3 regions of the Bradyrhizobium sp. Ken01 genome follow, and region 1 is predicted to be linked to each of the others. Evidence: riboswitches for the same ligand, from Rfam matches in the RefSeq annotation. Region 1 holds a riboswitch; each other region holds the start of a gene.
The links. Region 1 has a riboswitch for S-adenosylmethionine ahead of AC0L3S_RS25675 (O-succinylhomoserine sulfhydrylase). Riboswitches for the same ligand answer to the same signal wherever they lie in the genome.
Positions count from the first base shown of each region.

Region 1 (6,517 bases):
GGCCGGGCCTGAAATCGCCCTGGCTGCGGCCGCTGATCCTGTGCGGCTCGCATTCCCTGGAGATATTCTGTCTCGGCGTCTTCCTCGCCTTTGCCGGCCATTTCATCCTGGCCGAGGTCTCGGGCGGCCCGGTCATGCATGCGCTAATTAGTCTCTCCGGAATCCTGATCATGTGGGCCATGGCTTGGCTGATTTCGTGGTACAAGCGGGTGGCTGACAAGAGCGGTTCGAAAACCAAAAGCGCCGTCGGCAGCGCCGATATGGCGGGAGGGGGCTGATGAAGGCGAAGGTTTTCCTGAGCCTGATCCTGCTGTGCGGTGGTCTCGCCGCGCCTCCGGCGCGCGCGGACGATGCTGCGCCAGCTGCTTCAGCCGCGCCCGCAGCCTGTGAAGTGCCCTCCTATCTGCTCACCAGCGAAAGCCAGCTTCCCAAGGTCGCCGATGCCGTGAAGGCCGGCAAACCGCTCGAAATCCTGGTCATCGGCAGTCGCTCGACCACGATTCCGGCTTCCGAGGACGCCTCTTATCCGGCGCGGATGCAGGCCATCCTGAAGGACAAGCTGCCGCCGACGGAGACGGTGCATGTCTCCGTAGAAATACAGAGCAAGAAGACGGCCGAGGAGGCGGCCGCCAGCTTCGTTAAGCTGATGGAAGCAAAGACGCCTACTTTGGTCATCTGGCAGACCGGGACCGTCGATGCTATCCGAGCCATCGATCCCGATGATTTTCGTGGCGCGGTGACCGAAGGGGTTGTTGCGTTGCAAAAGGCAGGGGCTGACGTCGTCTTGATGAACTTGCAGTACAGTCCGCGTACCGAAACCATGATCTCGGTGCCGCCATACCTCGACAATATGCGGGTGGTGGCGCAGGAGCACGATATTCCGCTGTTCGATCGGTTCGCGATCATGCGGCAGTGGAATGATCAGGGGCAGTTCGACCTGTTCAGCCCGTCGCGCGGGCCTGAGCTGGCGAAACAGGTCCATGATTGCCTCGGCCGGGCGTTGGCACAGTTCGTGATCGACGCTGCGCATCTGGAGCCGGCCCAGCAGCAAAATTGAGGTCTAGCGTTAATGAGTTCTCTCCGCCCTTTTTGCCTGACGGCATGGCTGGCTGTGCCCGCAGCAGCGCTGCTGCTGGTGCTGAGTCCGGCCTCGCAGTCGTACGCGCAGACGCAGGCCGCACAGGCAACGCCGGCCCCGCAGCAGTCGGCTGATCCGGCTCTCGCTTCACCGTCCCAGACCACCATCGCCGCGACGTCCCCCGATCAGCGCGGCATCACGGCGCGCGCCATCGACAAGGTGAAGCAGGTTGCGAAATCCGCCGGCGACGTCTTCAGCCGCGTGCCCTGCCTGTCGCCGAAGGGCGGCTCGAAGGCGATGGGCTCGCTGCCGCATGTCGCGGGCAAGCTCGTCGCCGGCCAGCCCGTCGTCATCGTCGCCTTCGGCTCGTCCTCGACCGCGGGATTCGGCGCGAGCTCGCCGGAGTTCAACTATCCCAATCGCCTTGCTGCGCAGCTGCACCGGCACTATCCGACCGCCGACATCACCGTCGTCAATGCCGGCGTCGGCGGCGAGGACGCGCCCGAGATGATGAAGCGCCTCCAGAAAGAGGTGATTGACGTGCATCCGGATCTGGTGATCTGGCAGGTCGGCACCAATGCCGTGCTACGCAATCTCGATCCCGGCGATACCGCCAAACTGGTCGAGGACGGCATCAGCCGCATCCAGGCTGCCGGCGGCACCGACGTCGTGCTGGTCGATCCGCAATATTCGCCCGCCGTCAACCAGCGCGCGGACAGCGCCGGCAAGATGGTGAAGCTGCTCGGCAAGGTCGCCGAGCTCCGTCACGTCGGCATCTTCCCGCGCTTCGAGGTGATGCGCGATTGGCACGAGAAGCAATCGCTTCCGGTCGAGAGTTTCGTGATCGCCGACGGACTGCACATGAACGATTGGGGCTATGCCTGCTTCGCCCAGCTCCTCGGCGACGACATCATCCGTTCCGTCGGCCAGATCAAACTCGGCGTCAACGTGCCCGCGGACGTGCGGACCTATCGGCCGATGTGACCTGTCGTCCCGGCCTAGTGCGCAATTGCGCACTAGGCCGGGACGACAATAACTCACGCCTTCTCCAGCGCCGCGGTCAGATCCTCGATCAGATCGTCCGCGTGCTCGAGGCCTGCAGAGAAGCGGATGAAGCCCTCGCTGATGCCGAGCGCGGCGCGGTCCTCCGGCTTCAAACGCTGATGCGTCGTGGTGGCCGGATGCGTGACGAGGCTCTTGGCGTCGCCGAGATTGTTCGAGATCTTGGCGAGCTTGAGCTCGTTGAGCACGCGGAACGCCGCCTGCTTGCCGCCTTTGACCTCGAGGCCGACCAGCGTCGAGCCGCCGCGCATCTGCTTCTTCACCAATGCTGCCTGCGGATGATCGGCGCGGCCGGGAAACACCAGCCGCGAAATCTTCGGGTGGCTCGCCAGAACGTCCGCAATGCGCGCCGCCGTTTCGGTCTGCGCGCGCACGCGCACGGCGAGCGTCTCCAGGCCCTTGAGCAGGACCCAGGCGTTGAACGGCGAGATCGACGGGCCGGTCTGGCGCATGAAATTGTGGATGTGCTCGGCGATGAACGCTTCCGAGGACAGGATGATGCCGCCGAGACAGCGGCCCTGGCCGTCGATGTGCTTGGTCGCGGAATAGACGACGACGTCGGCGCCGAGCGCGAGCGGGCTCTGCCAGATCGGAGTGGCGAACACGTTGTCCACGACGAGCCGCGCGCCGCCACTGTGCGCGATCTCGGCGATGCCGGGAATGTCGAGTACATCCAGCGTCGGATTGGTCGGGCTCTCCAGGAAAAACGTCTTGGTGTTCGGCTTCATGGCGCGCTGCCACTGGTCGAGATCGAGGCCGTCGACCAGCGTGGTCTCGATGCCGTAGCGCGGCAGCAAATCCTGCACGACGTAGAGACACGAGCCGAACAGCGCGCGCGAGGCCACGACGTGATCGCCGGCCTTCAGCGGCGCCAGGATCGCGGTCGTCACCGCGGCCATGCCGGTCGCGGCGGAACGTGCCGCTTCGGCGCCCTCGAGCTCGATCATGCGGCGCTCGAACATCGCGATGGTCGGGTTGGAGTAGCGTGAATAGATGAAGCCGGGGTCCTCGCCCTTGAACCGCGCCTCGCACTCCTCGGCGCTGTTGTAGACGTAGCCTTGGGTCAGGAACAGCGACTCCGACGTCTCGCCATATTGCGAGCGCAGGGTGCCGGAATGGACCAGGCGGGTTTCGGGACGGTAGGACGCGGTGGGCGCCGGGGACTTCGACATAGGACCTCCTGAAGTGACCATCGAAAATGGTCACAAAAAAACCGGCCTGGAATATTTCCACGGGCCGGGATCACAGAGGTCCCCGGCCTGTTTAGCGACTTATTTAACGTGGCTGCAAGCCGGCCGGCTCAAATCACCACGGGATAAGTCATGCTCATATTCCGCAATGCCCTTTCCGTCAAGACGTCCATCGGATAGCCGTAAAACGCTCATATTTCCCGCATGTCGGGATGTGTTTGATCCCTGATGAGGACCCCCGGTTGACGTTCACGGTTGCCGCCGACGCCAATGGTATCCTGCCCGACCGCATGATCGCGGCGATGGCGGAGGGCGGTCTCATCCTGCCCGCTTACGACTTCGTCGAAAGCCAGATCCAGCCGGCGAGCCTCGACCTCCGCCTCGGCGACATCGCCTATCGCGTTCGCGCCAGCTTCCTGCCCGGTCCCGGTGCCACCGTCGCCGAGCGCATCGACGAGTTGAAGCTGCACGAGTTCAGCCTCGCCGACGGCGCAGTGCTGGAGACCAACTGCGTCTACATCGTGCCGCTGCTCGAAAGCCTCGCGCTGCCGCCGGAGATCGTCGCGGCCGCCAACCCGAAAAGCTCGACCGGCCGGCTCGACGTTTTCACCCGCGTGATCGCCGACGGCACCCGCCGCTTCGACATGATCGGTGCCGGCTATCATGGGCCGCTCTATGCCGAGATCAGCCCGAAGACGTTCCCGGTGCTGGTCAGCGAGGGCTCGCGCCTGAGCCAGGTGCGCTTCCGCACCGGCGATGCCATCCTCAACATCGACGACCTCGAGGCGCTGCATGCGACCGAGCGTCTCGTCGATGTCGACGATGCCGATCTCACCGGCGGCGTCGCCGTCTCTGTTGATCTCTCCGGCGAGAAGAGCGGCGGCTTCGTCGGCTATCGCGCCAAGCGCCACACCGGCGTGATCGACGTCGATCGCCGCGCCGGCTATTCCGTCGAGGACTTCTGGGAGCCGATCTCGGCCCGTCCCGACGGCAGCCTGATCCTCGATCCCGGCGAGTTCTATATCCTCGCGTCGAAAGAGGCGGTGCAGGTGCCGCCCGATTACGCCGCGGAGATGGTGCCGTTCGATCCGCTGGTCGGCGAGTTCCGTGTGCATTATGCCGGATTCTTCGATCCCGGCTTCGGCTATGCCGGCGCCGGCGGGCTGGGGTCGCGCGCCGTGCTCGAAGTGCGCTCGCGCGAGGTGCCGTTCATCCTCGAACACGGCCAGATCGTCGGCCGCCTCGTCTACGAGAAGATGCTGGCCCGCCCCGACGCCATGTACGGCCAGCGCATCGGCTCGAATTACCAGGCCCAGGGCCTGAAGCTGAGCAAGCATTTCCGGGTTTAGCCATCATCCGTAGCCCGGATGGAGCGCAAGCGTCATCCGGGAAAGTCTCACTTGTGGCGCGATCCCGGATTACGCTGCGCTCCATCCGGGCTACAAGGTGCTGACATGACCAATTCATCCGAACTCGACGCAAACATCCTCGACGACGTCGCCGATGCGCTGATCTATTCGGATCGCTCCGGCACGATCATGCGCTGGAATCGCGCATCGTCCGCACTGTTCGGCTTCTCCGCGGACGAAGCGCTGGGCCAGAATCTCGACCTGATCATTCCCGAACATCTGCGCGCCGCGCACTGGAAGGGTTTCGAGGCCGCGCTTGCCAGCGGCGCGATGAAGCTTGCGGGCAAGCCGACACTGACCCGCGCGCTGCACAAGGACGGACGCAAGCTCTACATCGAGATGACCTTCGCGCTGGTGCGAGACGCCGCTGGAGTTGTGCAGGGATCGGTGGCGATGGCACGCGACGTCACCGAGCGCGTCGAGCGCGAGCGTGCCGCCAAAGCTGTGCAAAATTAAGCCTGCGCAAAATTCGTGATGCGGAATTGGCGAGCCGGCGTGCAGGGCGCCCTGCGTGCGGCTCAGCTTGTCCGTCACCGGCTGCAGTGACACACTCGATCAAAACAACGATCGGGAGCGAACATGACCGCCGCATCAGACTCCACGCAGGAAGCTCTATGGAAACGCTGGCGCGCGGTTGCCGATCTCTATCACGCCTATTTCACCGGCCTGATCCTCACCGTGGTCACGCGTCGCGGCACGGCAGATGCTGCGGAGTTCGTCTTTCGCGTGTTCCGCCGCCAGCAGCAGGAACGCTTCCTGCCGGGGCTGGAGAAGCTCGGGCTGAGCCATCTGCCTCCCGCCGTGGCGGCCGCGCAATATCACTATCTCTCGAACTGGATCGGCGGCGTGCACGTCGAATACATGTATGAGAGCGATCGCAAAGCCTGGATCCGCTATCCCCCGCCGCGCTGGATCTGGAAAGGCACTGCGATCTGCGGCGTGCCGGGCGAAGTCTCGCGCGCGATGCTGCGCGGCTGGCACGCCAACAACGGCGTGGCGCTCGGCGATACCAGATTGGGGTTCGTCTGCACCAAGCAGAGCGTCGACGGCCAGGATGGGCTCGAAGGCTACTATTATCAATATGACCAGCCGCTCGAACTCGACCAGCGCCTCGTGTTCGCGCGGCACCTCGAAGCGCCGCTGTTCGATGCAGCCGCGGCTCCGGCGTTGCCGGTCGCAAGCTGGCCAAGACCGCGACTGGAAAAAGCCTATCGCAACTACGCCATGGAATATGTGCGCACGGCAGCGCCAGTGATGGTGCAGCTGTTCGGTCCGGAGGATGCCGGCTATCTCCTGCATCTCACCGGCAAGCTGATCGGGATGCAATATTTCGATGAGGTCGCTGCAGCACTGTCGATGGGCCGCGGCGGCGCGAGCGAATTCGCGACGTTCCTCAACGCACTGTTGGTCGCGCAGGACGATGTGGGTGAGACGACGCAATCCGAAGGCACGTTCGAAATCCGTCAGAAGAGTTGGAGGTTGATGGACGACGTCGCCGATAATCACCCCGCTTGCGCCAAGGTGCTGGCGGGGTTGTTCGAAGGGCTCGCGGCCGGATGCGGGCGGCACATCGGCGTGCACCTGTCCCCGACGCATGGCGGCCGTCCGCCATTGCTCTGGACGATTGGGTAATGCCGCGCGGGCGTTGGCCTCGTGGTTCGAGACGCCCGCTTCGAGGGCTCCTCACCATGAGGGTCCGACATGTCACCGCGAAACAAGACCTCATCCTGAGGAGCCCGCGAAGCGGGCGTCTCGAAGGATGGCCCCACGGAGACTGA
Region 1 covers NZ_JBVVPC010000030.1:18,581-25,097, forward strand. The annotation lists gene AC0L3S_RS25660 (OpgC domain-containing protein) at 1-278, shown strand, start outside; gene AC0L3S_RS25665 (SGNH/GDSL hydrolase family protein) at 278-1,057, shown strand; gene AC0L3S_RS25670 (SGNH/GDSL hydrolase family protein) at 1,070-2,062, shown strand; gene AC0L3S_RS25675 (O-succinylhomoserine sulfhydrylase) at 2,116-3,312, opposite strand; SAM riboswitch at 3,383-3,462, opposite strand; gene AC0L3S_RS25680 (2'-deoxycytidine 5'-triphosphate deaminase) at 3,543-4,679, shown strand; gene AC0L3S_RS25685 (PAS domain-containing protein) at 4,785-5,195, shown strand; gene AC0L3S_RS25690 (hypothetical protein) at 5,319-6,371, shown strand.

Region 2 (6,517 bases), on a different contig from region 1:
AACCGCCGGTCGTCATGATGCCGGCGCCGTTCGCTGAACTCACCCCGGCGTTACCGCCGCCTCCACTAACGCTGACGACTACGTTGTTTGCTGTAATCGTACTCCCAGTGCCAGTCGCCAGAAGTCCCGTCTCTCCCCCGCCGTTTCCACTGACGGTGACACTGCCGCCGGTCAAACTCACTTTGCTACCTGTTTCCGCCTTCGCGCCGATGTCGCCACCGCCACCACCCGGCATCGATAAGGTCGTACCCATCAATAAGATCTGGCTGCCGGCGCCGGTTGCCCAAAGACCGGTATTGCCTCCACCCCCAGCTGCGTAATCGATTGAATTACCGCTTATCAGGTTGATGGTGCCGCCATTGGTCGCCCTCGCGGCTACGTTGCCCCCTGCGCCGTTGAGACTTACGGAGAGACCCGTCGCGCTGATTTGGCTGTTCGCTCCATTGGCAAGGAGTGCAGTGCCTCCGCCGCCGAAGGGCGGGTTAATGGCCGCTCCTGTTCGGAAAATGATCTGACCGCCGCTTTGCGCAGACGCAGCGATGGCCCAGTTGCCATTGATGCTGGACCCGGAACTGAAGGTGATCGTGCCGTTGGTCTCGGCCAAACCACCGGTGCTTCCGCCGTTGAAAGGATTGATGTTGACGTTGCTGGTGGTGATGTTGGCGCTGGTGAGCGCGTGAACCGCAGGCGAGCCGTTGAGAACGGTATCGGGAGCAATGGTACAAGATCCGCTGGTGAGCGTGACGGTGGATCCTGCGACGCTACAGGCTTGGGCGGTCGCCCTCTCAACCACGGCGCCGGACGCAAGCAGAACGAGCGTCGCGAGCGCGATCACGGCTCGGATCGGTATCGGCTGCACTGTCGCGTATATACGTCTCCAGACCGACGTATGGAATGCCGGGGTGGTGCCCGCAGGGCTGCAGGTCGACGCATCAGTTCGGCGGTTATCCAATCGCTGGCGTCGAAGGACTGAGCGCACCCAACAGCTCCTGGCGATCTGACAGAGAGCGCGAAACTAAACGACTGCAAATCACCGGAACCACAGTCGTACAAGGTATTGCCTCAATTATGACGAGGGCCGTCCGGGTTTGGTTTTGGCAGCTTGATGATGCTCCCGAGCCACGCAATGGACAGCAATACAGACCGAACAGACAGCAAGCTTCTTTCTCTCCCCCTGCCCCCCTCGACCCGAAAACTGCTCGGCCTGATCTTGTTGCTGGACGCGTGAAGCTCTGGAGGCCCAGCAAGCGCCTCGCGTACCGGATAGAAGCTTTGCGGATTGCACGTGAGAGCGGCTCACTCTGCAAGTGCGCGATAAACTGATGTTCGGCCGATCTTCTCCGTCTTCGCAATCGCGGACGGCCCCACGGCGGACGCCGTCAACAGCCGCGAGACTGGTGCGGCCTCGTACGGCCGGCGGCCCACCGCGCGATCTGCATTAAAAGGCGTCGCTCAACTGCTCGACCCGCTACTTAATCGTAGCGTGCACCGTGATCACCGATGTGCCAGAAGTCTTCGGCCCCTTACCCGTTGCCTTGATGGCAAAGGTGTCACTTCCCTTGTATCGGGCCTTTGTCTTGTATTCGTAAATCGCAACGTTGACCTTCTTGAGCTTGCCGTGTGCTGGCTTTTGCGAGATTTCCGAGCTAGTCGTTGCGCCGCGCAACGTGATCGGGAAAGTGCAACTTTCCCCAGACGCAACGTTAATGTCACCGGTCGAATTCTCTCCCCAATCCGCCAGCTCCATCGATCTTGAACATTCTGGAGCTGCCATCGCGATAGAAACATAAGTTGGGTTGGAGGCACCCACGACAAGCGCGACAATAGCCAAACTGGACAACCGCATCACGGGGCTCCTCGATATGCGATTTGTTGACTATGGCTGTGCCGTCGAGCATTTGGCAACTCGCCGCAATGCGAACGGGCTGCCTCCTGTACTAGTGGCGACGGTGATGACGGAGCGCAGGAGCCATCGCCATCGACGACCCGAACGTGCCCAACGGACCCACGCCGTCCTGCATCGGTTGGAAGACCCCCGGTATGGCCACCGCAGCGACGGGACGTTGGCGACCACGACTCGCGACCAAAGTCCCACCGGATCCCATTTGCACAATGGTCGCGGTCACGCTGCGATGGGTGCAGCGGCAGCCGAGCGCACTCGCGGCCGCAGGCGATAGATCAAGGAACGCGCCGGTGAATGGACCGCGGTCGGTCACCGTGACTTGGACCGACCGACCACCGCTCTGAACCATCAGGACGGTGCCGAAAGGCAGCGTCCTGTGAGCGGCTGTCATTGCAGCGCAGTTGAGTACGCCCCCGGAGGCTGTTCGGCGGCCGCACAGGCGGTCACTGCCGCCATAGTAAGTCGCGCTCCCGGAGAGACGATGCGCCTCAGCCACGGAAGAGAGCGAGAGAAGGACGATGCCGGTCACTACCATGCGTTTCATGCTGGATCCCTCGGGTATGAAAGAGGCGCTGCGACAGCGTCGCACCACCGCTAAGTCCAATCAGAGGTCCTACGGAGGGTTCGGCGGCGGGAGAACAAACGGCCAGCCTGCCCATAGGCAGCTTCTAACTCTGTTGATCGGCAAAGGTGCCGGAAATGGGGCAAAATGGAGTGCAAAGTGGATGGAGCGACTGCCGAGCGTGGTTAGCAGGCCAGCTTTCTTCCCTCGGTCAGCCGCACAAAAACAACCCAACCAAGCTTCAGGAGCCCCGTCAGGCATCGCCTGCGCTTCCGCGGGGAGCGAGAACAACGCGCGGGCGGCTCGCGCCAAGTTAGCTCAGACGCTTCTGATGAAGACCGAGGCGACCAGGAGATCTGACGGGGCCTTCGCGGTGCCAGCGCAGAGCCTAACGACGGAAGGCAAGCTAGAACTCGAAAACTTCGGCGGGAGTTGTGCGTCCACAGCCCAGCTTGATCGGGGTGCCATGGGGCGGGTTCGACCTCGAGACCGCCCTAAAGCCGTTGACAGCGGGTACCGGTGCGATATGTCCGTGCTTGCATCCTGAGAGGACCTGATGGTCCCGCCAACCAGCCTTGACCGGCAACGGTGGTACGACGATGTGGCCCGCAGGGGCAACAATAGGTCGCCAGTCCTCCAGATGCGCATGAGACCTCGGAGGGCCCTATGTTTTCACGACGTGGATTTCTGATCGGAACGGGCGGCTTGCTGACGATGGCGTTCGTCGGTGACGCGCGGGCATTCATACGGCGGAAGGAGGCACCGTTGCTGTTTGTCCCGTCGCGCACTGTACACACGCTTTACTGGGATTGGCCCGATGGTTTGAACGAACCGCAATTGTTTCTCGATGCCGAGCCTGAAGTCATTGCCCCTGAGCCTCCGACCTGGCGGGTGTTTCTGAACAGCCTGGACGCAAAGGACTACACGGCTGGTGAGATCAAAGAACGGCTCGAACAGATGAGCTTCGACCCAAGCCACCTAGACCAGCAAATGGACGGCGCCTGGTGGGAACTGCACTATGACCGCGTGTCCGGTCCCTCTGCGAGAGCCTATCGTCTCCTTAAAGGGATCGATCTTGGTCCTGACCTCGACCGGAGAGGTGACGGCCCGCATCTTGATTTTGTGGAAGGTGGCGGCAATCAGTTCGACTACTCGCTTCATGTACATCCAAGCGACCTGCTTGCGCTTTCTCTACTGCAAGCGCGGCTGATCGACCTGCGACTGCCAATCAAAGTCGAAAGATGGGAATGCTAGCACCGCGAGGGGAAAACAGCGTTGAAGCGCTGCTTGCCTACAATAGCAGGGCTGTTGGTTCGAGAGGATTTTCGGTGAGTCACTTTGACTCACCTCTTCCACTCTCGTCTTTGGACATGGCCGGCGGGGCTACGGCAAACTCAGCATCCACAAGTCGGCGCGGCCGATTCGAGTTTCTCCTCCAGCCCCCCTGCCTTCGCTTCAGGATCTCGTTGGCGGTACCGGGCATCTGACTGACACCGTTCGCACCACGGATGAAGTGAAGCGCAGAGGGGCTTGCGCGGACTCAGCGCACAAAGTTCTGGCGATGTCGATGTGGCCAGCCAGACCGCGAGTCGGGTTAAACGCTGGAGCAAGACCATCAGCAAGGTTCGAAGTGAGAAAATTTTGCCGCGGCGGGTTGCGACCGCCGGCCCCGCGACGATCGGGGGGTGCCAGGGGGTGGCTCAGAAACCCGATGCTGGAGCGCCCCGATCAGGCCGCCGGCGCCAAGATCAGCCATGGCGCGCAGCCGCATCACAAACTGCTCCGCAAGCTAGGCTCGTCATCACCACGGGGGCCGTTGCTCAGGCGATGAGCGCAGTTGCCTTGCTAGGCTACGGCAGACGATCTGCCTCCAACTTTCAAAAACTCTACTTTCTGGAAGATCGAAATTGCCCTTGCGTTATCGCGCTTTTTAGATTCCAAAAGTCTCTCTTTCAAAATGGGGGACATGATGAAGATCGGATATGCACGGGTCAGTTCGAACACACAGGATCACGCTGCTCAAACTGAGGCGCTGAAAACTGCCGGATGCGAGAAGATCTTCAGTGAGAAGGCATCAGGCAAGTCTACAAGCGGGCGGCCAGAATTCGCCAAGCTGATGAAGAGCCTCAATCCCGGAGACGTGGTAACTGTTACCAAGCTGGATCGCCTGGCGCGATCGAGCCGCGATCTGCAAAACATTTTTCATGAGCTCCAGGAGGTAGGCTGCGGGTTTGTTTCGCTCGGCGAGAATTGGTGCGACACAACGACCGATGTGGGTCGGTTGGTCATGACGATCATGGGCGGCATCGCCGAATTCGAGCGCAGCCTGATCCGCAAGCGGTGTGAAGAAGGTATTCAGCGGGCCCGGCGTAAGGGCACGAAGTTCGGGCGGCCGACTGCTCTTGATCACAGTCAGCGCCGACGACTGGCTGAGCGGTACGCTGCCGGCGAAACGATGGCGGAGTTGGCCCGCGAGTATGAGTGCGGCGAAACTACAATCTGGCGGGCCCTCCAATAAGCGTCTCTTCGAGTGACAGCCTCTCCGCGCCCCTGGGACGGTCGAGGAGCAGCCTGTTTCTTCACTGGTCTTGGGGACTCAAAGCCACCAAGAGCGCATCAGCGGCCCGCGTGGAGTCGCGGCGATCCATTCCGGCCGTGATCAAACCCCGAGGCGATTAGTCCACGATGCCGGCAGCGATCAGCCGCCTATATAGTTCATTGTAGACCTCACCCCGTTCTCGAGACGGAGCCGCATGATCTGCTAACACCTCCAACACGCTTTTCACGAACCTTCGCGCGGCACTGGCTGCTTGCGGGTTCAGGGCGTCGAGCCACGCTTCAACTGCGAACCACTCAATGCCGCAAGCCTCCAACTCGCAGATTCCTTGCCGATCCAGCTCATTCGTCCACTGGGTCGTGGCTATCTGCGCCTTCAATTGCCTTCGGGCGCGTTCAATCCGATCGGTTCTGTCTCGGCTCCGCTTTACCGCAGCGGCTTGCCAAAGCCTCGGCTGGACTACCTGTACAAAGCGCCCACGCTCATCCCTGATAATCGACCGCACGGGTTGCCTCCATGGTCCGGCTACGCAGCCGCGTGAGTTTGGCGCTCAAGTCCTCCTCACTGATGAGGCCGCGCGACCTCCTAGCCCATAGCCATCGGAGGGCGTCCGAGAACGCCGGGAGGTCATCGTCCAGGAGCGCGAGCTCGAAGCCTTGCTGCATCGCCCATGCTCGGCAGATCTCCTCATCGTCGGGCGTCAGAATGATCGTTTTGCCAGGATGGTGTGGGTCATGACGCCAGAGCATACACAAGCGATTGCGCTCTAATCGCATCTCGGCCCGCTGAATACGGGTCAAATCTCCTGACAGGTATGCGGCAGCCAGCCGCGTCTGTTTTACTTTGGAGCTTCCGCCATGACGGAAGCAAGTTGAACGACCGCGCATCCTCGCTGCCTTGCAGGGTTCACCAGACCTGGTCACCGCCGTACAAGTGGGCATACGTCGATTTGGGCCATCGCAGCATTGAGCACGACCGATCATGAAGTTGTGGCGCTGTGTTTCGGATTGAAATCCGAAGACACGGCCTGTTCTTGGATCTCGCCGACCTCGCATTGCACTCATGACGCGGCCTCGTTCAGAGCTTAGCGAGCCAATTGTAGCATAATCCAAGATTACTCGAGATACCGAAGTTGCTGATGGTGCCCCTTCCGCTCGCCACTAAAACTGTTCGCTGCATAGTGTCATGGGTGACACTAACAGTGTCACTGGTGAGACTATGTGGTGTCATGGATGACACCGTTGGCCTCTTACAGTGTCATGGGTGAGACTATGCATAGTGTCATGGGTGAGACAGTCTATAGCTATCCATCTATCCCCTCCTTTCTGTATCTCCGCGATGGCCAAGCTGGAGAGCTGTCGACCGAACTCCAGGCTTCGAACTCGCGGCTGGCCGGCTGACCGGTGACATCGCAGTCAAACTCGGTGAGTCGCCAACGAGTGGCCTCACGTTTTCGGTCAAAACGTCCTTTTGCCGCAACGGCGATGAAGCCACG
Region 2 covers NZ_JBVVPC010000068.1:10,907-17,423, forward strand. The annotation lists gene AC0L3S_RS36215 (autotransporter family protein) at 1-835, opposite strand, end outside; gene AC0L3S_RS36220 (hypothetical protein) at 1,469-1,846, opposite strand; gene AC0L3S_RS36225 (septal ring lytic transglycosylase RlpA family protein) at 1,938-2,447, opposite strand; SAM-I-IV-variant riboswitch at 2,999-3,097, shown strand; gene AC0L3S_RS36230 (hypothetical protein) at 3,132-3,719, shown strand; gene AC0L3S_RS36235 (recombinase family protein) at 4,432-4,983, shown strand; gene AC0L3S_RS36240 (hypothetical protein) at 6,326-6,517, opposite strand, start outside.
Region 2: it holds a riboswitch for S-adenosylmethionine, as region 1 does, so the genes downstream of both, AC0L3S_RS36230 (hypothetical protein) here and AC0L3S_RS25675 (O-succinylhomoserine sulfhydrylase) in region 1, are expected to answer to the same signal.

Region 3 (6,517 bases), on a different contig from region 1:
GCCTCGGGTGGCCTCAAGCCGGAGTTCGTTCCCGAAAGCACGACTGGCGGCGCCGGCGACAAGCTTCATCCCAACCGCACCGGATATCTGGCGATGGGACAGGCCATCGACCTCGATCTGTTCAAGCCGGGAAAGTTTGGTCGCAGCGCGAAGCAGTAAGATGAATTCAGAGTCACCTCTCTGCCTTCATCGCCCTCAGCTGTCGTAACTTCCTCCATGCGGGTTACGAGCTGAACTCACGGCCGCTTCGCCGGATCGTGATTGCGCGCCGGGAATGCGGAGCCGCAAACTCCGCTCTCTCCCCATGTCGGCCGCACGTTGAGGCGGTCGCCCAGGCAGGAGAGATACCATGACCAAGTCCAGGCTGTTCGTTGCCGCCATCGCCATCTCGACCGCGCTTGCGACGCCCGCGTTCGCGCAATGGCAATGGCAGTCGCAGGAGCCGGCCGCATACGCCTCGATGTATCCGAATGGTGATCGCAACATCTCGAATCCCACGACGCGGGAGACGATGGCATTCGTCCCCTCGCCGAAATCACCGCGCCCAACGGTGATGCGCGCGAGCAAGGGCAAATAGCCGCCATCCACCACTTGCCCGTCGCGAGCTGGGCGCGGTCATGGCGTCGGTGGTACGCCGAAGACGGACGACAACGTCGTCATGACGCAGATCCGCTATTATCCGTTCTAGTCACGGAGCCATGCAGGCTCGTAGCCTGGATGGAGCGAAGCGCAATCCGGGGATCTTGCCTCAAGCGACGGAGGTCCCGGATTACGCTTGCGCTCCATCCGGGCTACTTCAGTGTTACGGCTTTTTCAGCGCCGCATGCGGCCGGCCGAAGTCGGGCGCGGCCGAGTCCTGGCCGATTTCGACGATGCCGCGGCGGATGGCGCGGGTGCGGGTGAAGTGGTCGAACAGCGCCTCGCCGTCGCCGCGTCGGATCGCGCGGGTGAGCTTTGCCAGATCCTCGGTGAAAGTGCCGAGCATCTCCAGCACGGCTTCCTTGTTGGCGAGGAAGACGTCGCGCCACATCGTCGGATCGGACGCCGCGATGCGCGTGAAGTCGCGAAAGCCGCCGGCGGAAAACTTGATGACCTCGGACTCCGTCACCTGCGCCAGTTCGTCGGCGGTGCCGACGATGGTGTAGGCGATCAGATGCGGAAGATGGCTGGTGATCGCGAGCACGAGATCATGATGATCCGGCGTCATGATTTCGACCTTGGCACCCATCGCCGCCCAGAACGCGCGCAGGCGATCGGTGGCAGCCGCATCAACGCCCTCCGGCGGGGTGAGGATGCACCAACGGTTGATGAAGAGCTCGGCGAAGCCGGAGTCCGGACCCGAGTGCTCGGTGCCTGCGACGGGATGCGCCGGCACGAAATGGATGCCCTTCGGCAGATGCGGCGCCATATCCCTGACGATGGCGCCTTTGACCGAGCCGACGTCGGAGATGATCGCGCCGGGCTTGAGATGGGGGGCGATTTCCTGCGCCACCGGCCCGCAGGCGCCGACGGGAATGCAGAGGATGACGAGATCGGCGTCCTGCACGGCTTCCGCATTGGTTGCGACGACCCGATCGACGATGCCGAGCTCCATCACGCGTGCGCGCGTCTTCTCCGAGCGTGCGGTGGTGACGATCTCGGAAGCCAGGCCCTGGAGCTTCGCAGCGCGCGCGATCGAGCCGCCAATCAGGCCGAAGCCGATCAGCGCGACGCGCTGGAAGTGCGGGGTCGCGCTCATCGTCCGGCCATGAAGTCGCGCAAGCCCTCGACGACGAGGCGGTTGGCCTCCTCGGTGCCGATGGTCATGCGCAGCGAATGCGGCAGGCCGTAGTTCTTCAGCCCGCGCAGCACGAGGCCCCGCTTGGTGAGGAAGGCATCGGCGTCGTCAGAGGTCTTGCCCTTGTCGGTCGGGAAGTGGATCAGCACGAAATTGGCGACGCTCGGCGTCACTTTCAATCCGAGCTTGCCGATCTCGTCGGCGAGCCAGTTGCGCCAGGTCTCGGTGAATTGCTTCGACATGGCCTGATGCGCGGCGTCCTCGATCGCGGCAACGGCCGCGTACATGGCCGGCGTCGATACGTTGAAGGGACCCCGGATGCGGTTGACCGCGTCGATGATGTGCTCGGGGCCGAACATCCAGCCGATGCGCAGCGCCGCGAGACCATGGATCTTGGAGAACGTGTGCGTCACCACCGTGTTCTCGGTGGTCGCCACCAGCTCGATTCCCATCTCATAGTCGTTGCGGGAGACGTAGTCGCAATAGGCCGCGTCCAGCACCAGCAGCACGTGCGAGGGCAGGCCGGCGCGCAGGCGCTTGACCTCGTCGAACGGCAGATAGGTGCCGGTCGGATTGTTGGGGTTGGCGAGCCAGACCAGCTTTGTCTTCGGCGTCACTGCCTTGAGGATGGCATCGACATCGCAGGTGAGGTTCTTCTCGGCCGCGATGACATTCTTCGCACCGACCGCCATGGTCGCGATCGGATAGACCAGAAAGCCGTGCGTGGTCGAGATCGCCTCGTCACCGTGGCTGAGATAGGTGTGGGCGAGCAGATTGAGGATCTCGTCCGAGCCGGCGCCGCAGATGATGCGGTTGGGATCGAGCCCGAAGGTGCGCCCGATCGCTTCGCGCAGCACGCGCGAGGTTCCTTCCGGATAGTCTTCCAGATGATCCGCCACCTGCTTGAACGCCTCGATCGCCTTCGGCGAGGGCCCGAACGGGGTCTCGTTGGCCGAGAGCTTGAACACCTTGCGGCCGGGCTCTGCCACCGGGGTCTTGCCGGGCGTGTAGGGCGCAATATCGAGAATGCCGGGATTCGGCACGGGGCGGGACATCTTCAACTCCGGAGTGGCTTAAGCGGTTCGCGACTTACGATTTCGACCCGGTCGGGGGCACCGTATAGCGCGTTGCGTGGCTGCCGACGAGGGCCGTGGAGCGCACCGAGGCCCCCGCTTCGATCAGGGCAGCTTTGATTTTGTCGAGGCTGCTCGTCGCGGTGACCGAGACCAGCAGCGCGGCGCCGTCGAAGGCGGTATCGGGCACCGCCACGATCTCGGCGAGCGGTGACAGGGCGCGCGCGACCTCGGCGTTCCACCCTGATACGCGCACGCTGAAGGTCTCGACCTCCGTCACCAGCGCACTGTCCGCGACACGCGAGACCGCGAACACGGGCAACGCCGCCGGATGGTCGGCGCGCTCGACGAAGGGCAGCCGCGCGATGATCTTTGGCGCGCCTTCTGCCTCCAGCTCCAGCCACCATGGCGTGCGGCTCGAGGTCGCCGAGACCAGCGCAAGGTCGCCCTTGGACTTCGCCACCGCCTCGACCGCCGCCTGCGCGCTGAAATGCGCGACGTAAGGCACCGTGAAGCCGAAATGGAATCGCGCGGAATCGCGCATGGCCGGCTCGCTCGCCGAGATGTCGGCGTGGACCGAGAACGGCGCCTGGACATAAGTGAACGTCGCGATGATGACGCGCCAGATGCTCTCGACGGTGTCGAGCGGCAGGATCCCGCGATGGCGCTGCACGAGGTCGCGCATCATGGAGGCCTCACGTGCCGGGCGGAACGCCGAGCCGACCTCCTGGGTCTGCTTCACCTGGATCAGGCGGTCGATGATGTCGCCGCGCTGCATCAGCAGGCGATGCATGCCCTCGTCGATCGCGTCGATCTCCTTGCGCAATTCCTGGAGCGATGGTGGCGCGGGCGGACGTTGGGACATGTCTGTGAGGTGCTGTTGCGAGGCGTTCAATGCGGATCAGTCGAGCTGTCACCGCTGTGATGGATATCCTGATTAGGCAGTCGGGGCTGCGAAAGCAAAGAGAAATGCAAAGGGAAATCGGGCCACTTCCGCCCGTGGCGCGACAGGCGAATTTGGCTGATCCGGGCCGCGACTTGACGAAAACCGTCCAAGACGGTAGTTTTTACCTGTTCCGTGGTCATTTGAGCCGGCCGGCTTGCAGCCACGTTAAAAAACTCGCTAAACAGGCCGGGGACCCTTTCGATCCCGGCCGAACCTATCGTTCAGGCCGGGTTTTTCATGGCCTGATGTCAGTCGCGGTCGGACCCCGATCGCAAACGAGTCAGTGGTCAGAGATGGGCATCAAGTCAATTCCCAGTCCCGCGATCAGCGCCGATGAGCGCTCGCACGAGGTCGATCATCCGAGCTCCCAGGTCGCGCGCTTCGGTGCCGACCAGCCGCTGCCGCTTGATTGCGGCGTCGATCTCACCCCGTTCCAGATCGCATACCAGACCTATGGCGAGCTCAACGCCGAGCGCTCCAACGCCATCCTGATCTGCCATGCGCTGACGCTCGATCAGCACGTCGCCAATGTGCACCCGCTGACCGGCAAGCCGGGCTGGTGGGAAATTATGGTGGGGCCCGGCCGCCCGCTCGACACCAACAAGTATTTCATCATCTGCTCGAACGTGATCGGCGGCTGCATGGGCTCGACCGGCCCCGCATCGACCAATCCGGCGACCGGCAAAGTGTGGGGCCTGGATTTTCCGATCATCACCATCCCCGACATGGTGCGAGCCCAGGCCATGCTGCTCGACCGCCTCGGCATCGATACGCTGCTCTGCGTCGTCGGAGGCTCGATGGGCGGCATGCAGGTGCTGCAATGGACCGCAGCCTATCCGCATCGCGTCTTCTCTGCGCTGCCGACCGCATGCAGCACGCGCCATTCGGCGCAGAATATCGCCTTCCACGAACTCGGCCGGCAGGCGGTGATGGCCGATCCGGAATGGCATGGCGGACGCTACGTTGATCACGGCACCCATCCGCATCGCGGCCTCGCCGTCGCCCGCATGGCCGGGCACATCACCTATCTCTCCGACGCCGCGCTGCATCGCAAATTCGGTCGGCGCATGCAGGACCGCGAGCTGCCGACCTTCTCGTTCGACGCCGACTTCCAGGTCGAGTCGTACCTGCGCTACCAGGGCTCGTCCTTTGTCGAGCGCTTCGACGCCAACTCCTATCTCTATCTGACCCGCGCGATGGACTATTTCGACATCGCCGGCGACCATGGCGGCGTGCTGGCGAAGGCGTTCGCGGGAATCCAGACCCGGTTCTGCGTCGTCTCCTTCACCAGCGACTGGCTGTTCCCGACCTCGGAATCGCGCGCGCTGGTGCACGCGCTGAATGCGTCGAGCGCGCGGGTGTCGTTCGCCGAGATCGAGACCGATCGCGGTCACGACGCATTCCTGCTCGACGTGCCCGAATTCTTCGACATCGCCCGTGCCTTCCTGCAATCGGCTGGCAAGGCGCGCGGGCTCACCGCCAATAATGCTTAAGGACGGCTAGTCATGTCTGTACAGGAAGCGTTGCCGCTGGGCGGCCTTGCGACCGGGCAGCCCGGTGATTTTCGCGCCGACCATGTGCTGGTGGCCGAGATGGTCAAGCCGGGTTCGAAGGTGCTCGACGTCGGCTGTGGCGAGGGCGACCTGCTCCAACTGCTGGAAACCCGCGGCATCGACGGCCGCGGCATCGAGCTGTCGCGCGAGGGTGTCAACCGCTGCGTCGCCAAGGGTCTTGCGGTGGTGCAGGGCGATGCCGACACAGATCTCGTGAATTATCCGGATGACGCCTTTGACTACGTGATCCTGTCGCAGACCTTGCAGGCGACGCGGCAGCCGAAAGTGGTGCTGGAGAATTTGCTACGCATCGGCCGCCGCGCCATCGTGTCGTTCCCGAATTTCGGATTCTGGAAGATGCGGCTCCAGCTCCTGATCGGAGGCCACATGCCGCGCACGGAGAATCTACCGGCAAGCTGGTATGACACCGCCAACATCCATTTCTGCACCATCAAGGATTTCGTCGAGCTCTGCGACGCGATCGACGTCAAGATGGAACGTGCCGAGGCGCTCGACCTCTACGGCCGCCCGCTGCGGCTGCGGATGCCCTGGTGGGTGTGGAATCTGTTCGGCGAGCAGGGCGTGTTTCTGCTGACGCGGGGCGGCAGGAAGTAGGATTCCTGTAGCCTGGATGAAGCGTAGCGCAATCCGGGATTCTATCCGCGGATGCGAAGGCCCCGGATTACGCTTGCGCTCCGTCCGGGCTACGCGACGGAGCGTGTGGTGACGTCTTCGCGCTAATGCGCCGCCAGCGACCGCGCATCGCGCACCGGCCATCTTCCCGCTTCCACCAGCGTGACGAACCGTTCCACCGTTTCGTTGAACAGGGCCGGCTCTTCGAGATTGAGCACGTGGCCGGACTTCGGAAACATGGCGAGCCCTGCCGCAGGCAGGTGCTTCTTCAGAAACAGGCTTGCGCCCACGCACGGATCGTCCTCGTCGCCGCAGATGACGAGTGCCGGCGTCGTGGCCGCTCTGATCGCGTCCGTCATCGTAAAGATCGAGGGCCGGCCGGCCTGGAAACCGCGCATCGTCCGCGCCGATCCCCTGGCGTCATGCCGCGCCAGGGCTGCGTAGAAGTCGGCGTGGCCGCGCGGGTCCTTCACCAGGAAGGGAATCCGGCTCGGCGCCTCGCGCGTGACTCTTGCGACTTCTGCGGAGCCGAGCA
Region 3 covers NZ_JBVVPC010000034.1:5,072-11,588, forward strand. The annotation lists gene AC0L3S_RS27515 (GDSL-type esterase/lipase family protein) at 1-159, shown strand, start outside; gene AC0L3S_RS27520 (hypothetical protein) at 350-577, shown strand; gene AC0L3S_RS27525 (prephenate/arogenate dehydrogenase family protein) at 803-1,738, opposite strand; gene hisC (histidinol-phosphate transaminase) at 1,735-2,832, opposite strand; gene AC0L3S_RS27535 (chorismate mutase) at 2,867-3,715, opposite strand; SAM riboswitch at 3,919-3,998, shown strand; gene metX (homoserine O-acetyltransferase MetX) at 4,090-5,289, shown strand; gene metW (methionine biosynthesis protein MetW) at 5,302-5,964, shown strand; gene AC0L3S_RS27550 (alpha/beta fold hydrolase) at 6,087-6,517, opposite strand, start outside.
Region 3: it holds a riboswitch for S-adenosylmethionine, as region 1 does, so the genes downstream of both, metX (homoserine O-acetyltransferase MetX) here and AC0L3S_RS25675 (O-succinylhomoserine sulfhydrylase) in region 1, are expected to answer to the same signal.